Regions from separate parts of the Exiguobacterium sp. UBA3968 genome, predicted to be linked through region 1. Evidence: riboswitches for the same ligand, from Rfam matches in the RefSeq annotation. Region 1 holds a riboswitch; each other region holds the start of a gene.
The links. Region 1 has a riboswitch for thiamine pyrophosphate ahead of thiT (energy-coupled thiamine transporter ThiT). Riboswitches for the same ligand answer to the same signal wherever they lie in the genome.
Positions count from the first base shown of each region.

Region 1 (4,453 bases):
GACAGCGACGTTCCCTGAAAAGGTCGTCTATGACGCGGTCAGCGAGAACGAGGACGAGGAACCACCGAAACAAGTCATCCGGATTGAGACGGAAGATGCGAAAGGGAAGCGGACCGTCATCGAGGAATCGATTGATCAAGATGAGACATTCGACGTGCCGGTGACGATTGATCCGGGAGAAGAAGGCAAGATTACGATTTATAAAGACGATACGGTGTATCGTTCAAAAACCATCACGTACAATCAAGCAAAAGACGCACAGTGAATGTGATGAAAAAGGAGTGCATAGGATGACGGAACAACGCATCGAAGAGAATCGAGAAGGAACGATCATACGCCTGCAGGGTGGCTTTTATGATGTCATGACACCAGAAGGAGAGGTCCGTTCACGGGCAAGAGGGAATTTCCGAAAACGCGGCATCAGTCCAGTCGTTGGAGACGAAGTCGTTCTTCATATCGAAAGTGAGACCGGGTATATTCTCGAAGTGAAGGAGCGGGACAACTTTTTAGTACGCCCGCCTGTCGCGAATATCGATCAAGCGTTGCTTGTCGTCTCGGCTGCAGAACCTGATTTTTCAGCGCACTTGCTCGATCGTTTCCTCGTCTTGATCGAAGCGAAGGAAATCCAACCCGTCATCCTGTTAACGAAGATGGACTTGCTTGATGATGTCAAAGGTCCTGCAGTTAGAGAGGCAATTGCCGCTTACCGGAAGATTGGTTATACGGTCATCGAGACATCAAGTGAGACATTGACAGGTGTTGAACAAGTCCGTCCGTTACTGGCCGGGAAAACGAGCGTTCTTGCCGGACAATCCGGTGTTGGGAAAAGTTCATTGCTCAATGCACTGGAGCCCTCTCTTGATTTAGAAACAAGTGCCATCTCGAAATCACTCGGACGCGGACGTCATACGACGCGCCACGTCACATTGATGCCGCTTGCCGAAGGATTGATTGCCGATACGCCAGGTTTCTCGAACCTCGATTTTCCGTATGATATGGAAATCGAGGATGTACGGTGGAGCTTCCCTGAATTCGTGGCTGTACAAGATGATTGCAAATACCGAGGTTGCTTGCATTTGAATGAACCCGGTTGTGCCGTCAAGGAAGCCGTCGAAGCCCAAGAAATCATGTCCTCTCGTTATGAGAACTATGGTATGTTTATAGACGAAATCAAGAATCGAGCCCGGAGGTATTGAAGATGATTAAAATTGCACCATCTATCTTATCAGCAGATTTTGCGAATCTCGAACGCGATGTTAAAGCAGTCGAAGCAGCAGGCGCGGACTATATCCATTTTGATGTCATGGACGGTCAGTTCGTACCGAACATCTCATTTGGATTACCTGTGCTTAGCAGCTTACGTCAAAAGACGGATATGATTCTCGATGTCCATTTGATGATCGACCAGCCAGAACGTTTCGTCGAGGATTTCGTCAAAGCAGGGGCGGACATCGTGACGTTCCACGTCGAAGCGACGAATCATGTCCATCGTGTCTTGCAACAAATCAAAGCAGCGGGCGCAAAGGCAGGAGTCGTCTTGAATCCCCATACGCCATTATCAACGATTGAACACGTCCTTGAGGATGTCGATATGGTCTTATTGATGACGGTCAATCCGGGCTTCGGTGGACAAGCCTTCATCGAGCGTGTCATGCCAAAACTCGCATCACTTGCGCAAATGAAAGCAGATCGCGGTCTGACATTTGAAATCGAGATTGACGGTGGCGTCAATCCGGAAACGGCAAAGCTTTGCATCGATAACGGTGCGAACGTTCTCGTCGCAGGATCAGCAATCTACAATGCACCAGATTATGCGGAAGCGATTACTAGCATTCGTCAAGGGGCTGCCGTATAATAAGAACGAGAAAACGAAATATGATGACCGCAAGGGGTGTCGCTTGAAAAGCGGCTGAGAGGAGTCTTTTAGACTTTAACCCTTCGAACCTGTTCCGTTCAAACGGACGTAGGGATGTGGCGCACGCAGGCAGTACGGCGTTCGTCGTACTGCCTTTTTGCGTCCTCTCGTACAATAAAGGAGGAAAATAGCATGAAACGGTTACAAATGATGATGGAAATTGCCATCTTCGCCAGTCTCGGAGTCGTCTTTGATTTACTGATTCCATTCAAAATGCCACAAGGTGGCTCGATCAGCTTAGCGATGTTACCGATCTTCGTCATGGCATTTCGCCACGGGGTCGTCGGAGGGGTCGTCACGGGAGCGCTTGTCGGTACGATTCAATTGATGTTCGCTCCACAAGTCTTGACGATCGTTCAACCGATGCTTGACTATACGATTGCGTATGGTGTCGTCGGATTAAGTGGTCTGTTCGCGCGTCAAGTCAGACTAGCCGCACGCAATGGACAAAAGAAAAGCTTGATGGCGTTCGTTCTCCTGGCGACGTTATTAGGCGCAGGACTCCGTTATATCTGTCATGTCATCAGTGGAATCGTCTTTTTTGCCGAGTATGCCGAAGGTCCAGTCGTACCGTATTCATTGATTTATAACGCGACATACATGGTACCGTCTTACGTTCTTTGTGGTGTCGTTGCGGGTCTTTTATTTACGACTGCGCCACGCTTACTCCGTTATTCGGCACGAGGCGTCTGAGATGCGGGCGATTCTCGTCTGTGCCGGTCCGCGAGAAGAAGCGCCGGATTTACGGACGTTTTGTCAGCCAGGTGATTTTATCGTCGGTGTCGACGGTGGTGTTCAGACGATTGAAGCGTTTGGGCTGACATGCGACCTGACGATTGGTGATTTTGATTCGCTTGGTTATGTACCAGAAGGGGCAATCGTTCATCCGGCCGAGAAAGATGAAACGGATCTCGAACTGGCACTTCGTACAGTCTCAGAGGAGAAACAGTTTGAGGATACCTTCATTATCGGGGCGACAGGTGGGCGGCTCGACATGACCGTCCAAAATGTATATCTATTGAAGCGATACCCAGAGGCACGACTCGTGACGAAACGAGAAGAGGTACGATACTTGGCTGAGGGAACGTATGCAGTCGAAGCAGGGAGCTATCATTATCTTTCGTTCATTCCACTCGTACCATCGACTTTAAGCTTATCCGGAGTCAAATATCCACTTGATGCACATCCAGTACCGGTCGGAGGTTCCTTGACCGTCAGTAATGAATGGTGTGCGTCAGAAGCGAAGGTAGAGCTCCATCAAGGAGAACTATTGATGATGCGGACGCTTAAGGAATAGCACAATCATAGGAAAGAGGCCGTGGATGACTCCGCGGCCTCTTTTTAGATGAAATTATTCTTCGAGTTGAGAAGGGGCGACACGGATGTCGCTTTGAGCGGATAGATGTTTTCCTTTGACGAAGAGATGATAACTTCCCCACATGACAAGGAAGAAAGGAACACCGATGTATAGAGCGATTCGTTGATCCGCTTGAAACGCAAGACTGACGAGGACGACGACGTTAAGTGTCAACGAAATCAGTGGTAACACCGGATAGAGTGGTGTCTTGAATTTCAGTTCGGATAGATCGTGTCCGTTTCGGACGAACTGACGACGAAATGCAAGCTGCGAAGCAGAGATTGAAATCCAGCCGACTTGAGCCCCGAGTCCGGCTAAGGACAAGAGCCAAATGAAGACGGTATCTTCTGCGAAAAATGCGGTCAGAAGCGATAACATCGCGAACATCATCGTAAAGAGCAACGCCCGCATCGGCACACCACGTGCATTGACGTAAGATAATTTCTTTGAAATCATCCCTTCTTGCGCCATTGCCCATAACATCCGAGTCGCCGCATATAATCCGGAGTTTCCGACGGACAACAGTGCCGTCAAGACGACGATGTTCATCAAATCAGCAGCGTACGGAATACCGATCGCATCAAAGACCATGATGAACGGACTGCTGACTCCGCCAGCTGTTTCATACGGAATTAATGCACCAACGATCGTAATCGATAAGACGAAGAAGATGAACGTCCGCCAGACTGTATTGCGGATCGCTTTTGGAATCGATTTTTCGGGCGTGTCGGACTCCCCAGCCGCAACACCAATCAATTCCGTTCCTTGGAAGGCGAAGTTGACGGCAATCATCGTCGTCAAGACACCGAGAATCCCGTTTGGAAACCAACCGCTTGCCGTAAAGTTCGCAAATAACGATGTTGGGCGATCTGCTTCCATCGGTAACCAGCCGAACCAAGCAGCGCCACCTAGAATGATGAAGAACAGGATCGCGAGGACCTTCAAACTCGAGAACCAGAATTCAGCTTCACCGAATGCTTTGGCGGAGACGGCATTCAGACCGAACAGTAAGACCGTAAAGACGGTACACCAGACGACAACGGGTACGTTCGGAAACCAGCGGTCCATCAAACTGCCGGCAGCTGTAATTTCGAGTGCCACCGTCACGGCCCAGCCGAGCCAATAAATCCAACCGACGGCAAAGCCGATTCCTGGTCCGATGAAGCGGGTCGTATAGGTCT
Region 1 is NZ_DGCW01000005.1:1,268,819-1,273,271, reverse strand. Features, by position in the region: gene pknB (Stk1 family PASTA domain-containing Ser/Thr kinase) at 1-265, shown strand, start outside; gene rsgA (ribosome small subunit-dependent GTPase A) at 291-1,196, shown strand; gene rpe (ribulose-phosphate 3-epimerase) at 1,199-1,855, shown strand; TPP riboswitch at 1,878-1,987, shown strand; gene thiT (energy-coupled thiamine transporter ThiT) at 2,048-2,608, shown strand; gene B3S86_RS08430 (thiamine diphosphokinase) at 2,610-3,212, shown strand; gene B3S86_RS08425 (amino acid permease) at 3,267-4,453, opposite strand, start outside.

Region 2 (4,453 bases), on a different contig from region 1:
AGAAGCTGAAGCAGCTCAAGCAGCGGCTCAAAAAGAAGCTGAGCAACAAGCAGCTAAAGAAGCAGCGGCTCAGCAGGCAGCACAAGAGAAAGCGTCGCAAGCAGCGAAACCTTCTGGTTCGACGAAACAATCGACTCCAAAAGCATCTACACCTGCGCCAGCACCAGCTGCGCCAGCACCAGCTGCGCCAACACCGTCAGCACCTGCGACACCTAAACCGTCACCATCATCCGGTGGTCTGTTCATCCATCCAACGGTTGGGGCTGTCACGCAAGGCTATGGCTCAGCAGGTGGAGAAAACGGTTATACGTTCCATAACGGGATCGACTTTGGTGGTCCGGTTGGAACTCCAATCGTTGCAGCTGCAACAGGAACAGTCATTACAGCATCAGGTGGTGGTCCTTACGGAAACCACATCATGATTGCTCACCAATTAAACGGTAAAACGTACACAACATTGTATGCTCATATGAGCGCACTCAATGCTCACGCAGGTCAACGCGTCAGTCAAGGTGAACAAATCGGTTTACGTGGAAGTACTGGGAATTCAACTGGTCCACACTTACACTTTGAAATCCACGTCGGTGGATACAGCTATAGTGCAACTGGTCCAGCTAGCTCAGTGAACCCAATGACGATGTTTTAAACAGTAAAGAATCGTTGCTTATGCAGCGGTTCTTTTTTTGCGATTTTCAAAAAATAAATGATTATATTACAAAAAAACGTTTTCATTTGAAATGTAAATGAAATTTTTTTGAAACGATTAGGGTGCTATAATCTATTTCAGATATGAGAGAAACTTGAATACTATAATAAAATATGAAAAACATAAGTGAGGAAAACGATATATGCTAAAAAAACTAATTTCTACCATTGTTTTAGGAGCATTACTTATAACAGGAACACAACCAATTGCGGCAGCAACGATCAAAGAAAAAAAGGCTGAAAATGCCGCAGAACAACGTAAATTAGAAAAAGCAATTAAAAAACAAGAGTCGAAAATTTCGAAAGAACAACGTCAAATCAATCGAATCGATGCAGCGATCAACGAAAAGATTTTTCAGATTTCCGAAAAAAATAAACAAATCGAGAAATTGAATTTGCGAATCGATGAATTAAAAGCAGACATCGTTCGCTACGAAGAGATGTTGAAAAAACAAGAAGAACTACTCGGTGATCGTCTACGTGTCTTCCAAGAAAACGATGGAAACTCAATCAAATGGGAAGAAGTCATTTTTGGATCGAAGGATTTAGGTGATTTATTTAGTCGTGTCATGGCAGGGAAAAAAATCGCAGAGCAAGATGATAAAATGATTTCGGATTACATCGCAACCCAACAAAAGCTAGCGGAAGCAAAACAAGCGCTCGTTGAAAAAAAGGCGGAGCAGGTTGAAGAGAAGAAAACATTAATCGAACAAAAAAAAGCGTTGAAAGTTCAAATGAAAGAACGCAGTGCTACGCTTAAAAAATTACGAAAAGGTAAGACGAAGTTTACGACAGAACTTCTAGACGCGAAAGAACTACAAGCCACACTTGAAGCTCAAGAACGTGCGATTGCGGCAGCGAAGGCAGCAGCTAAAGTAGCGGCTGAAAGAGCAGCAGCCGAGAAAGCAGCAGCTGAAAAAGCCGCTAAAGCGAATGCTCAAGCAGCAAAACAAGCAGGTAAGAGTTCAGAATCACCTACTTCAGTTGCCCCACCCGTTGTTTCGAGCGGTGGGAAATTCGTTCGTCCATCTTCTGGTGGCGTATCACAAGGGTTTGGACCAGCAAGCGGTGCGAACGGCTATACGTTCCATAATGGTGTCGATTTCAGTGGTTCGGTCGGCTCACCAATCGTCGCAGCAGCAGCTGGAACGGTCATTACAGCTTCAGGTGGTGGGCCTTATGGAAATCACGTCATGATTTCTCACTTCCTTGACGGGAAAGTCTATACGACAGTCTACGCTCATATGAGTTCATTATCTGTTCATGCAGGACAAACAGTTTCTCAAGGTCAGCAAGTTGGAACACTTGGTAGTACTGGGAATTCAACAGGACCACACTTGCATTTCGAACTACATGTCGGAGGCTATCAGTACAGTGCCTCTTCTCCTCTGAATGCAGTTAATCCATTAGCATACCTATAATTCAAAACGAGCTTCGGCTCGTTTTTTTCTTGCCGCTATGCTACAGTTAAGGCGAAATGAATACTTGAGCAACTAGGGGAGCTGGAGGAATCCGGCTGAGAGGAAAACCAATCTGTTTTCGACCCTATTACCTGAACTGGATAATACCAGCGTAGGAAAGTTGAGCCGAACGGATACCGAAATGGTTGGATAACGATTTCGTATAGCGTCGACTGCTTTTTTACAGCGGTCGACGCTTTTTTTGTCGGTAACAACTCCCTTACATTGCTCGATGGAAAGGTGAGAAAAATATGAAACATGTATTGACGATTGCGGGATCTGACTCCGGTGGTGGAGCTGGAATTCAGGCAGATTTAAAGACATTTTCGGCATTGGGCGTTTATGGGATGAGTGTTTTGACGGCGGTAACGGCTCAAAATACACTGGGCGTTCAAGCAGTAGAAGAGTTATCATCGGAAATCGTTGATGCCCAATTAGCTTCAATCTTTTCAGATATTCGTGTGGATGCTATCAAAATCGGTATGGTCTCGAATGCACAAACGATTCACGTCATTGCAACACATCTTCGCAAACAGACAGTTCCGATCATACTAGACCCTGTCATGGTCGCAAAAGGCGGGCATGCCCTATTGCGGACGGAGGCAGAGGAAGCACTAATCGCGGAGTTACTGCCACTTGCGACACTCGTCACACCAAATTTACCGGAAGCAGAGCGCTTAACAGGGCAGTCAGTTACTAATCTAGAGGAGATGCGACTGGCGATGCATCAGTTGGCTATGAAGACTGGAGCCGTCTTGCTAAAAGGTGGACATCTACCGGGAGCTGCCACGGATTTATTATGGGACGGGCGAGAGGAATATCGTTTCACATCAGATCGGTTAGATAATCAACATACTCACGGAACAGGCTGTACCTTATCTGCAGCGATTGCGGCACGGATGGCACTTGGAGAAGCTTTACCGGACAGTGTACGTCAGGCCAAGAAGTATGTTACAGAGGCGATTCGTCATGGATTTGCTCTCGGACAAGGGATTGGACCGACACATCATTTTCATTCACTTTGGAGGGATACACATGTTTACGACCATTCTTAAACACAAACCACTCATTCATCATTTGACGAACACAGTCACGATCAATGATTGCGCCAATGTCACACTCGCCGTTGGCGCATCTCCAGTCATGGCGGAGGATATTCGCGAAGTGGAAGAGATGGTTCGACTTGCGCAAGCTCTTGTCTTGAACATTGGAACAATTGATGCAGACATGCAAGCAGCTCAACGACTCGCCGCAAGCGAAGCGAGACGCTTGAACGTTCCGATCATCCTTGATCCAGTTGGAGCGGGAGCTACATCATTGCGTACGTCCTTTTCAAAAGAATTGAGTAGACTCGGATGTACGGTCGTTAAAGGAAATGCTTCAGAAATCAAGACATTGCTTGGGGAGAATGGACGAACAAAAGGAGTCGATGCTGCTAGTGATGAGATCATGGATCGAGAAATCATTCGTGCATTCGCTCGTAAACAAAAGTCCGTCATTGTCGTCACAGGTCCAATCGACTACATCACGGATGGCATGCGCGAAGTGGAACTACAAGTAGGTACGCCGCGTCTCGGAGACGTCACAGGTACGGGGTGTATGACAGCTTCTTTGATTGCGAGTTTTCTTGGTGCAGGATATTCTGCGTTTGAGGCAGCAGTCCACGGAACATTTATCATGGGAAAAGCAGGAGAACAGGCAGCATCAGAAAAAGGTCTAGGTAATTTCAAACGAGAGTTGTTCAATGCAATCAGTCTGATGACGGAGCAAGATTTGATGGAGGTGGTAGAACATGTCAATTGATTATTCCATTTATGCGGTGACAGATCGTCGATATCATCCGGGAGTCGCAATCGAAACGGTCGTTGAAGAAGCGATTTTAGGTGGTGCAACGATTATACAATTACGGGAAAAAACAGCGCAGGGAAAGGAATTCTTCGAACAGGCAGTCCGGTTAAAGAGATTGACGGATCGTCATGATGTTCCTTTGATTATCAATGACCGAATTGATATTGCGTTACTTGTCGGAGCTGGTTTGCATATCGGACAAGAAGATATTCCTCTAACCGCAGCGCGACGTCTCTTACCGAACACTGTGATCGGCGTATCGGTAGCAACCGTCGCGCAAGCGATTGAAGCAGAACGAGATGGAGCATCTTATTTAGGTGTAGGTTCTCTATTTGCGACGTCATCGAAAGCAGACGCCGACTCGATGTCACACACGATGCTTCAAGCGATTCGCGAAGCCGTGCGCTTACCTTTAATCGGCATTGGTGGAATTACGGCAA
Region 2 is NZ_DGCW01000008.1:118,298-122,750, reverse strand. Features, by position in the region: gene B3S86_RS14545 (murein hydrolase activator EnvC family protein) at 1-646, shown strand, start outside; gene B3S86_RS14540 (murein hydrolase activator EnvC family protein) at 849-2,126, shown strand; TPP riboswitch at 2,191-2,301, shown strand; gene thiD (bifunctional hydroxymethylpyrimidine kinase/phosphomethylpyrimidine kinase) at 2,417-3,220, shown strand; gene thiM (hydroxyethylthiazole kinase) at 3,201-3,968, shown strand; gene thiE (thiamine phosphate synthase) at 3,958-4,453, shown strand, end outside.
Region 2: another riboswitch for thiamine pyrophosphate. It lies ahead of thiD (bifunctional hydroxymethylpyrimidine kinase/phosphomethylpyrimidine kinase); the one in region 1 lies ahead of thiT (energy-coupled thiamine transporter ThiT).

Region 3 (4,453 bases), 390 kb from region 1:
CGATCAGCGCTGTTGGAACCGGACATTTCTCATACGATGGCTGCACTTTCGTCACGACTGTTTCCGGGAAAGCGATTGGTGGTTTACCGGGTCTTGCGTTCATTGGTCACGCAGATCGCGTCCTACCTTCTCTCTGTATTCCCCGTTATCTGGATTTAGGACTCTATGCGGAAGGGGTTGCCTTTTCCGGCTCGTCGAACCTGTTGCTTGCCTGTCAGGCAGCGCTTGATGCCCTCGATCTTAATCAAGCAGCAATCAAGATGACCTATCTCGAACAAGCCGTCCGCGCAACTGGATTCCAACTCCTCGCACAACAAGAAGCACAAGCGCCGGGAATACTGACGATCGTTCATCCGTCCGCAACTGATTTAGGCGACGCTCTGCGCATTCAGGGGTATCACGTCCAGTACGAAAGCGACTATCTCGTTTACAATCAGTGGCTGCAAATTTCGACGATGGGACAGACGACGATGCGGCAAATTGAACGCCTCGTTCGTGTTTTAGTTCGTGAAAATCAACGAATCATCATAAAGAATGAAAAAAACGAAAGACCTCTCAACCCCTGATTTCAAGCGGTTTGGAGGTCTTTCGACTTCAAAAAGATAAAAAAAGAGGTTTATGGATTTAAAACATAGGGGTATAAACTCATTAGCACCGCATCAAACCGGTGACTTACTCACACATGTTTCTCAATATCAGCGTAATGACCTGGGAGAGAAATGCAAAGTCACGAAAGCGTCAGATTCATGAGAGTCTGAAACCGATTGTCTTAGCATGATTCATATTGTTCAGGATTCGTCCTGCTCCTACATTCATTACCTTTTGAGGGCTATACCAAATTCAAGGGGGAAATGAACATGTCAGTTAATTTAACAGCCGAAAAACGCGAGGTACGTCCACGCTCACTCCGTAAACAATTGCGTCATGAAGGAAAAGCTCTTGGCGTCGTGTATGGTTACAAAGTGGAAAGTACACCAATCGCATTTGAAGAAAAAGAATTGCTTAAAATCGTCCGAGAAAACGGTGAAAACGTCTTGATTTCACTCAAACTCGACGGCAAAAATATTAACGTCTTGATCAATTGCCGTGATATGGATGTCTTCACACCAACAGTCGATCACGTTGAATTCATCGCCGTGAAAATGGATGAAGAAACAGAAGTCGAAGCAGACGTTGTACTCGTTGGCGAAGCAGCCGGTGCAAAAGTTGGTGGCTTCCTATCACAAACACTCTTTAAAGTAACAGTCGCCGCTACACCAGATAAATTACCAGAGAACGTCGAAGTCGACGTCACGAACCTCGAAATCGGCGATTCGATTTCTGTAGCCGATCTTCCAGAACAAAAAGATTTCCGCATCGTTACAGAAGGCGATATTCAAGTCGCAGCTGTCGTCGAATCGACACTCGAGCAGGATCTTGAAGAAATCGAGGAAGCAGAGGCACAAGCAGAAGCTGGCGAAGACAACGAAGCGGAAGCAACAGAAGCGTCTTCAGAAGAAACAGCTGAAGAGAACGAAGACAATAAATAAGTCGTTTAACGATACGCCCTTTGCGGCGTATCGTTTTTTTGTGTCTTGACAACAGACGCTGGATTGCCTAAAGTGAACAGCGTATCACCTATTACCATATCCACTAGGGGAGCCCAATTGGCTGAGACGATTCACTTCGGACCCTTCGAACCTGATCTAGTTCATACTAGCGTAGGAAAGTGGAGCGATCACATCCAATGACTCCTGCTGCGCGCAGTTTTTCTGAGGACCGCTCTCTTTTTTACGGAGGGCGGTCTTTTTTGGCGTCTCCCCCATTCAAAGGAGGACGTATCTAATGCAACACTGGAAAATGAAAGAAATCATGGTCATGATGATGCTCGCCGTCGCTTGCGGCGTCATCTATCTTGGTTGGTCAACACTCTGGTTGCCGATCTCAGCGATCTTCGGTCCTGTCGGTGCCAACTGGATGTTTGGCATTTGGATCATTGCGAGTCCGCTCGTCGCAGCAATCATTCAAAAGCCAGGTGCCGCTTTAATTGCGGAAGTCGTCGCGGCAGCCGTCGAACTGTTCACGGGAAGTCATTTTGGTTTATCCGCTCTTCTGATCGGAGTCTGCCAAGGACTTGGTGCGGAACTCGTCTTCGCGATGACGCGTTACCGTCGTTATGACACATGGACCTTGATGTTATCGGGTGTCGGAGCCGCGATTGGTAGCATCGTTTATAGTCTAATCGCGAACGGATTCGGTTACTACACAACGACGACGTTGCTTGCGACAACTGGCTTACAATTGATCAGCGGCGCATTACTCGGTGGCTTGCTTGCAGCCATTCTCGTCCGTCGCCTTGTTGCGACTGGTGTCTTGAACGGGTTTGCGGCAGGACGTACGAAACGAGAAATCGCATGATTACTGTCGACGACCTCAGCATCCGCTATCCCGGTCAGATGAAATCGGTGCTCAATCATGTATCGCTGACGATTGAGCAAGGGACGACCCTTCTGCTCGGACGAAGTGGGAGTGGCAAGACGACATTACTTCATGCCCTTGCCGGACTGACACCGGAAACGATTGAAGTCGAACAGACTGGTACCGTTACCCGGTCCGGTTCGGTCGGAATCTTGTTTCAAAATCCAGAAGAACAGTTCTGCATGGAGACGATCGGACGCGAAATCGCTTTTAGTTTAGAAAATCGCTCGATTCCGCGCGTGGAGATGGATGAACGAATTGAACGCTTACTCGCACTCGTCGGTCTCCCCCTCCCCTTCTCGACACCGATCGCGAGTCTATCCGGTGGAATGAAACAGCGTCTCGCGCTCGCAGCGGTCCTAGCACTTGAGCCGACGATCTTATTACTCGATGAACCAACGGCTCAGATTGATCCAATCGGACAACATGAGCTGATGGCGTTGATTTTTCGGATTCAAAAAGAACACGATTTAACGATCGTCTTGATCGAACACCAACTCGATGTCTGTTTGTCGTACGTCGACCAGGTCGTCTTGCTTGAGGACGGATCGATTACTGCGACAGCAGATCCACGGGATCTGTTCCCCCAGGATTACAAAGAGCTTCAAACGAAAGGTATTGCCGTTCCCTCTTTGTATCCGTATACGTTAGAGACATTACCCATAGATGGACCGCAAGCGGCGCGACTTCATGTGCCTTCCCCCGACGCTACAGCTGGTCGCTCTTTGTTACACGTCGCTGCATTATCGACGAAAGCACCATATCCGCTGACCGATGCGACATTTTCCCTGCAGACAGGAGAATGGGTGATGCTGCTTGGGGCAAATGGATCCGGGAAAAGTACATTGCTTGCGACACTCGGGCGGTTGCTTCCCAATCGTGGAACGTATCAGCTCCAGGGACGTCCGGTTCATCGTTACTCCCGGCGTCGCTTTTATGAGCACGTTGGCTATGTCTTTCAACAACCGGATCTGCAGTTTCTTAAGCTGACGGTCGAAGCGGAAATCGACTGGAGCCACCGGGCAGCGACGAACGTTAAGCGCGCGGCGTTGCTCGAACGGCTGGAACTGACATCTGTCAAACAGCAGTCACCACTTGCTCTTAGTACGGGGCAACAACGACGGCTCAGCGTCGCAACGATGCTCGGACAAACGAAAGACTTATTGTTGCTCGATGAACCGACCTTCGGACAAGATGGATTGACGACACGACGCTTAATGGAACAGTTACAGATGGAACAACAGAACGGTACGACACTCGTCATGGCGACGCATGATATGGAGCTCGTCGCCCGGTATGCGGATCGTGTCCTCGTCATGGAGCAAGGACGGATTGCTTTTGACGGTCGCCCAAGCGAGTTATTCGCTGACGTTCCATTACTCGAGCGCTGTCAGCTACAACGTCCACTTTCGTACCAATTCCAGGAGGTGAAACGTGATGCAAACGAACTTGTCCCCGTTCGCTAAACTCAATCCCGTCATTAAGGGAGGCGGATTGTTTTTGATCATGTTTGCCTTGATTGCAACGAATGACTGGGTCAAAACGTTAGTATTTCTGAGTTTTGCTATCGCAATGCTACTCCTCTCCGGATGGGGTCCTTTTGATTTCTTGAAGCGACTTGCGCCGTATAGTCTATTATTCTTATTGACGTTCTGGATGATGGCGGCTTTCGGCAAAGGAACGAATACTCTTTGGTCGTTTGGTTGGTTTCATGTCACGTCGGAAAGCGTCGCGCACGGCTGGTTACTTGCCTTGCGGATGGCCACGTTCGTCTGCTTGAGCCTCGCTTTCGTCACGACGACCGACGCGACCCGTTTCGTAATGAGCTTGATCCATCAGGCGAAGTTATCACCCCGCTTTGCTTACGGATTCCTTGCCGGGATTCGCTTTCTGCCGCAACTGGTCGAAGAAGTCCGCGTTTTGCGGCAAGTCCGGATGATTCGCAATGTGCACAGTCGCTTTCCTGGTGATGGATTTCTTTCAATTGGCTTACCGC
Region 3 is NZ_DGCW01000005.1:877,356-881,808, forward strand. Features, by position in the region: gene B3S86_RS06275 (GNAT family N-acetyltransferase) at 1-566, shown strand, start outside; gene B3S86_RS06280 (50S ribosomal protein L25/general stress protein Ctc) at 858-1,529, shown strand; TPP riboswitch at 1,625-1,724, shown strand; gene B3S86_RS06285 (ECF transporter S component) at 1,825-2,397, shown strand; gene B3S86_RS06290 (ABC transporter ATP-binding protein) at 2,394-3,923, shown strand; gene B3S86_RS06295 (energy-coupling factor transporter transmembrane component T family protein) at 3,895-4,453, shown strand, end outside.
Region 3: another riboswitch for thiamine pyrophosphate. It lies ahead of B3S86_RS06285 (ECF transporter S component); the one in region 1 lies ahead of thiT (energy-coupled thiamine transporter ThiT).

Region 4 (4,453 bases), 990 kb from region 1:
TAGCGCGTATGCCAATGATGCCGGTCATATCATCGGTTCTGAACTGCATGCGCTTGGCATCAATGTCAACTTCGGTCCGGTTCTTGACGTCAACAGTAACCCTGGAAATCCCGTCATCGGTGTTCGCTCGTTCTCAAGTGACCCGGAGCTCGTCGGAACGCTCGGTTCCGCTTTGATGAAGGGTATTCAAACTGAAGGCGTCGCAGCGACCGCGAAACACTTCCCGGGTCACGGCGATACCGCGACCGATTCCCATTATGGCTTGCCGGTTGTCAACCGGTCCCTGGAGGAGCTGGAACAAGTCGAGCTCGTCCCGTTCAAGCGAGCCATCGCCGAAGACATCGATATGATCATGACAGGACACATCGGAATGCCGCAAATCGAGTCTGAAGTCGTCACGTCAAAAAACGGCACTTTCCCTTTACCTGCGACATTGTCGGATGACGTCATCACGGGCGTACTGCGCGAAAAACTCGGCTACGATGGCATCGTCATCACGGATGCTTTGAATATGCAGGCGATCGCCGACAATTTTACGGAATCAGAAGCCGTTCTGAAAACATTTGACGCCGGTGTCGACATCGCGCTCATGCCGACGATTCTTCGTTCCGAGCAGGATGTCACAAAACTCGACCAGATTTTTAAGGACGTGATTGCGGCAGTCAAAGACGGACGTCTGTCAGAGGAACGGATTGATCAATCGGTCGAGCGGATCCTGACGCTGAAGGCAGAACGCGGAATATGGAATGGCACGACGGATACGACATCCTTAGCAGATAAACTCGCGCAAGCGAACCAAATCGTCGGTAGTCCCGAACATAAAGCAAAAGAACGCGCGATGACGGAAGCCGCGGTCACACTCGTGAAAAATGATCAGCGGACGTTACCCTTCAAGCCGAAAAAGAATGCAAACGTTCTTGTGATCGCCCCTGCGACGGATCAAACGGACAGCATGAAAAAGACGATTGCTTCCCTGCCTAAGAACCGGAACTGGCACGTAACGACAGCGAATTACTCGGCTACTACGCTACCGCTCGACCAAAACCCGACACTACGGGCACAACTCGATGCAGCAGATTACATCATCGTCGGTTCAAACGTCAATACGAGTGCCAAACTACTGCCTACTGCACCAGAACAAGCGATTCCGGCTTCAATCTTCCGGTATGCGAAACAAACAGATATACCATCCGTCTTGCTTAGCCTCCGCAATCCATACGATGTCGCCGTTCAACCGGACGCACCGGCACACGTCCTCGTCTATGGTTTTAAAGGGGATCCGAACGGACCGGACTCCGAAGCAGGCAATCTGAAATCAGCGGGACCAAATCTTCCTGCCGGTATTCGAGCCATCTTCGGAACGCTCAAACCGCAAGGCACCTTACCAGTTGATGTGCCGGTCTTTCAGAACGGTATCTTTACCGATCAACTGCATCTCGAATTCGGTGACGGCTTTAAAAATTGGAAAAAATGAGAACATGATACACCAAAAGACCGAGACTCCTTTAAAGGATGCCTCGGTCTTTTAATAATTGATATGAAGATTCAGTTTCTGCTTTCGCACGCTCGTAGACACGATGAAGTGAATAAGTCAACGAAGCATAGAGGACGACGACCAGGACAGTTGCGATAGTTCTCCCCGTTGTAAAACCAAACTGAAGCAACACCTGAAAATTCTGAATCGTAGCATATGTGCCGTACACCGCCATCAATATGGGAATGATGTACCCAACAAATCTCACTTTCACTTTTCCGAGCACCTGTTGCACGACATATGCCGCGAGGATCACGAGTGCGATGACTATGATTTCCATTCCAATCCCTACTTTCACTAGATGGTATTCCTAATTCTACCATCTACTGGTTTAAGAAGATACCGGGCGAGCTGGAATCGTTTCGTAGACCGACGTGAACGTCTCTTCCGTCCACCCCATGTGCCAGAAGAGTAACTCATAGTAACAACTAGTCACGAAATGCCGTTTCATCCGCTCTCGTTCAGTCGGACTTGCTTGTTCCGCCAACGCATCAAGCCGTGCAATCTGTTCAAAGACGACCTTTTCGAACCATTCCGAACTATATGTGTCGATCCATTGCTGATAGATTTTTTCATCCGGTGTACACGTCAATAATTGTTGTCCAACTTCATAATACAACCAGTAACATGGCAAGATAGCAGCAATTGTCTCACCAAGCGTCCCTTCACTCGCATGATGCATGTGTGAGACGTAAGCATATGCCGTTGGTGCCGGTTCAAATGCTTCAAGGTCTGCTTCCGTGATACCGAGCGGCTCGAAAAATGATTGATGCAAGCTCAGTTCTGCCTCATATGTCGAAGTCGCGTGCTCGGCAAGTGTCGCGATCGTCGCAAAGTCATCTGCTTTTGACGCTGCCTTCGCTTGAATCTTCGCAAAGTGTTTTAAGTAATACGCATCCTGCATGACATAATGTCGAAATTTCGAGAGCGGTAACGTTCCCTCGCCGATTCCTTGAACGAATGGGTGCGTAAAACTACTGTCCCAATACGCTTGTGCTGCTTGTTTGATTTCTTGTGTGAATGTCATGATCTCATCCTCCTTGTTTTTATGAAACGAAAAAACACCACCCCGAAACACACGGGCATGGCGCAAGAAGAACAAGACTTGACGCCACTTCCCTCCGTAAGTACGAACTTAATCAGGTTCAAAGGGTCCGAACGTCTTCGTTCGTCTCAGTCGGCCTACCGACTCCCCTAGTGGTCATTATTCGATTCAAATCCACTATAGCATGCTGAAAATGGAAGTCAAGTTGTCCTCTTTTCGCTATACTATGGAGTGTCAGAAGGCGGATATCGTCTCCATCTACAGACCGATTCCGAACTTCTTTCGTTCTCGTACACTAATTTTAGTACCTGATACTATAATTCATTCTGTTACTTACAATTGGAGGATTTCATTATGCATACACCAACAAAAATCATGGCGTCAGCCGTTATCGCTTCTGCTTTATTACTTCCGACAGCCGCATCCGCCGAGCAGGTCGTCGATAAGACGATCGTCACTCTCGGTGAGTCACTCGGCGCAAAAGATAAGGCTTGGGTGCTTTCACGTCTCAATGCACCGGAAGGTATCACACCGATCATCGCAACCTCTGCAGACGAAGAAAAATACCTCGGGAAAAACATCCCCCAGTCACAAAAGGGCGGCAACATGTATTCATCCGCTAAGATCGAATTGACGGAAAAAGGTGACGGACTTTCCGTTGCGACGGAAAACATCACGTGGGTGACGAAGGATATGTATCTCAACGCTCTCGTCACGGCAGGTGTCAAAGATGCCGACATCACGATCACTTCTCCTTATAAAGTGACTGGAACATCGGCACTGACAGGAATCATGAAAGCCTATGATCAAACTTCGGCTGAGACCGGAATCAAGCTGAGTGACGAACGGAAAGATTTAGCACAGCAAGAATTATCGGTCACATCAGACGTCGGGAAGACAGTCGGGACAGATAAAGTCGCTGATTTGATGAATGAGATCAAGGCCGAAATCGCGAATCAAAAACCGGAAACAAAAGTCGAGATCGAAAACCTGATCGTCCAAGTCATTCAAAACAACAACATCCAACTGTCTGATGCACAGATGGATCGGTTGACGAATCTATTCAATCAAATGGAGCAAGCGAACATCAACTGGGGGCAAATCGAGAGTGGACTGAAAAATGCTGGTCAAGACATCCATGCGTTTGCAACGTCCGAGGAGACAAAAGGATTCTTCGCTAAATTATTTGATGGTCTGAGTGACTTCTTCAGCTCGATTGCTGGTGTGTTCAAATAATTCAGACTTCCGCAATTAACAAGATAATGGTAAACTGGTTGTATCTGAAACGAAAGGTGGTGTGAAATGATGGACTTTGCTGCGTGCAAACATTGGTTAATGGAACAATTGTATCTGTTGCGCGCGATTTTTCATGGAATGGCGTTCTAAGGCACCCGTCTGCCCTTTTTAGAACTTCATGATTGAAAAATACAGCAAAGCGCATCTTTCACACACTAGGGAGAGTGCTATTTGCGCTCTCCCTTTTTTTAATGCGCGCGAAAGGATCAACTTATTATGATGATTTGCGACATTCAACATCTGACAAAACAATTCGGAGGCGAAACGATTTTAACGGACGTTTCCCTCTTCTTAAACGAACACGATCGTGTCGGTCTGATTGGACGAAATGGGAGTGGTAAAACGACATTACTCCGCTTACTTGCTCGCCTTGACCAACCGGACGGTGGCGTCATCTATCAAAAGAACGGTTTGACGATTGGCTACTTGGAACAACTTCCCACTTATGCCGAGACAATGACCGGACTCGACGTCCTTTGGACGGCGTTTGAAGAGATCCTCGCAATCCGTTCTCGGATGCAACAGTTGGAGCTTTTGATGGCGACAGCGCCAGATGATCTGGATGCACTACTCGTTCG
Region 4 is NZ_DGCW01000005.1:277,589-282,041, reverse strand. Features, by position in the region: gene B3S86_RS03085 (glycoside hydrolase family 3 protein) at 1-1,474, shown strand, start outside; gene B3S86_RS03080 (hypothetical protein) at 1,506-1,814, opposite strand; gene tenA (thiaminase II) at 1,866-2,561, opposite strand; TPP riboswitch at 2,634-2,740, opposite strand; gene B3S86_RS03070 (DUF1002 domain-containing protein) at 2,934-3,815, shown strand; gene abc-f (ribosomal protection-like ABC-F family protein) at 4,092-4,453, shown strand, end outside.
Region 4: another riboswitch for thiamine pyrophosphate. It lies ahead of tenA (thiaminase II); the one in region 1 lies ahead of thiT (energy-coupled thiamine transporter ThiT).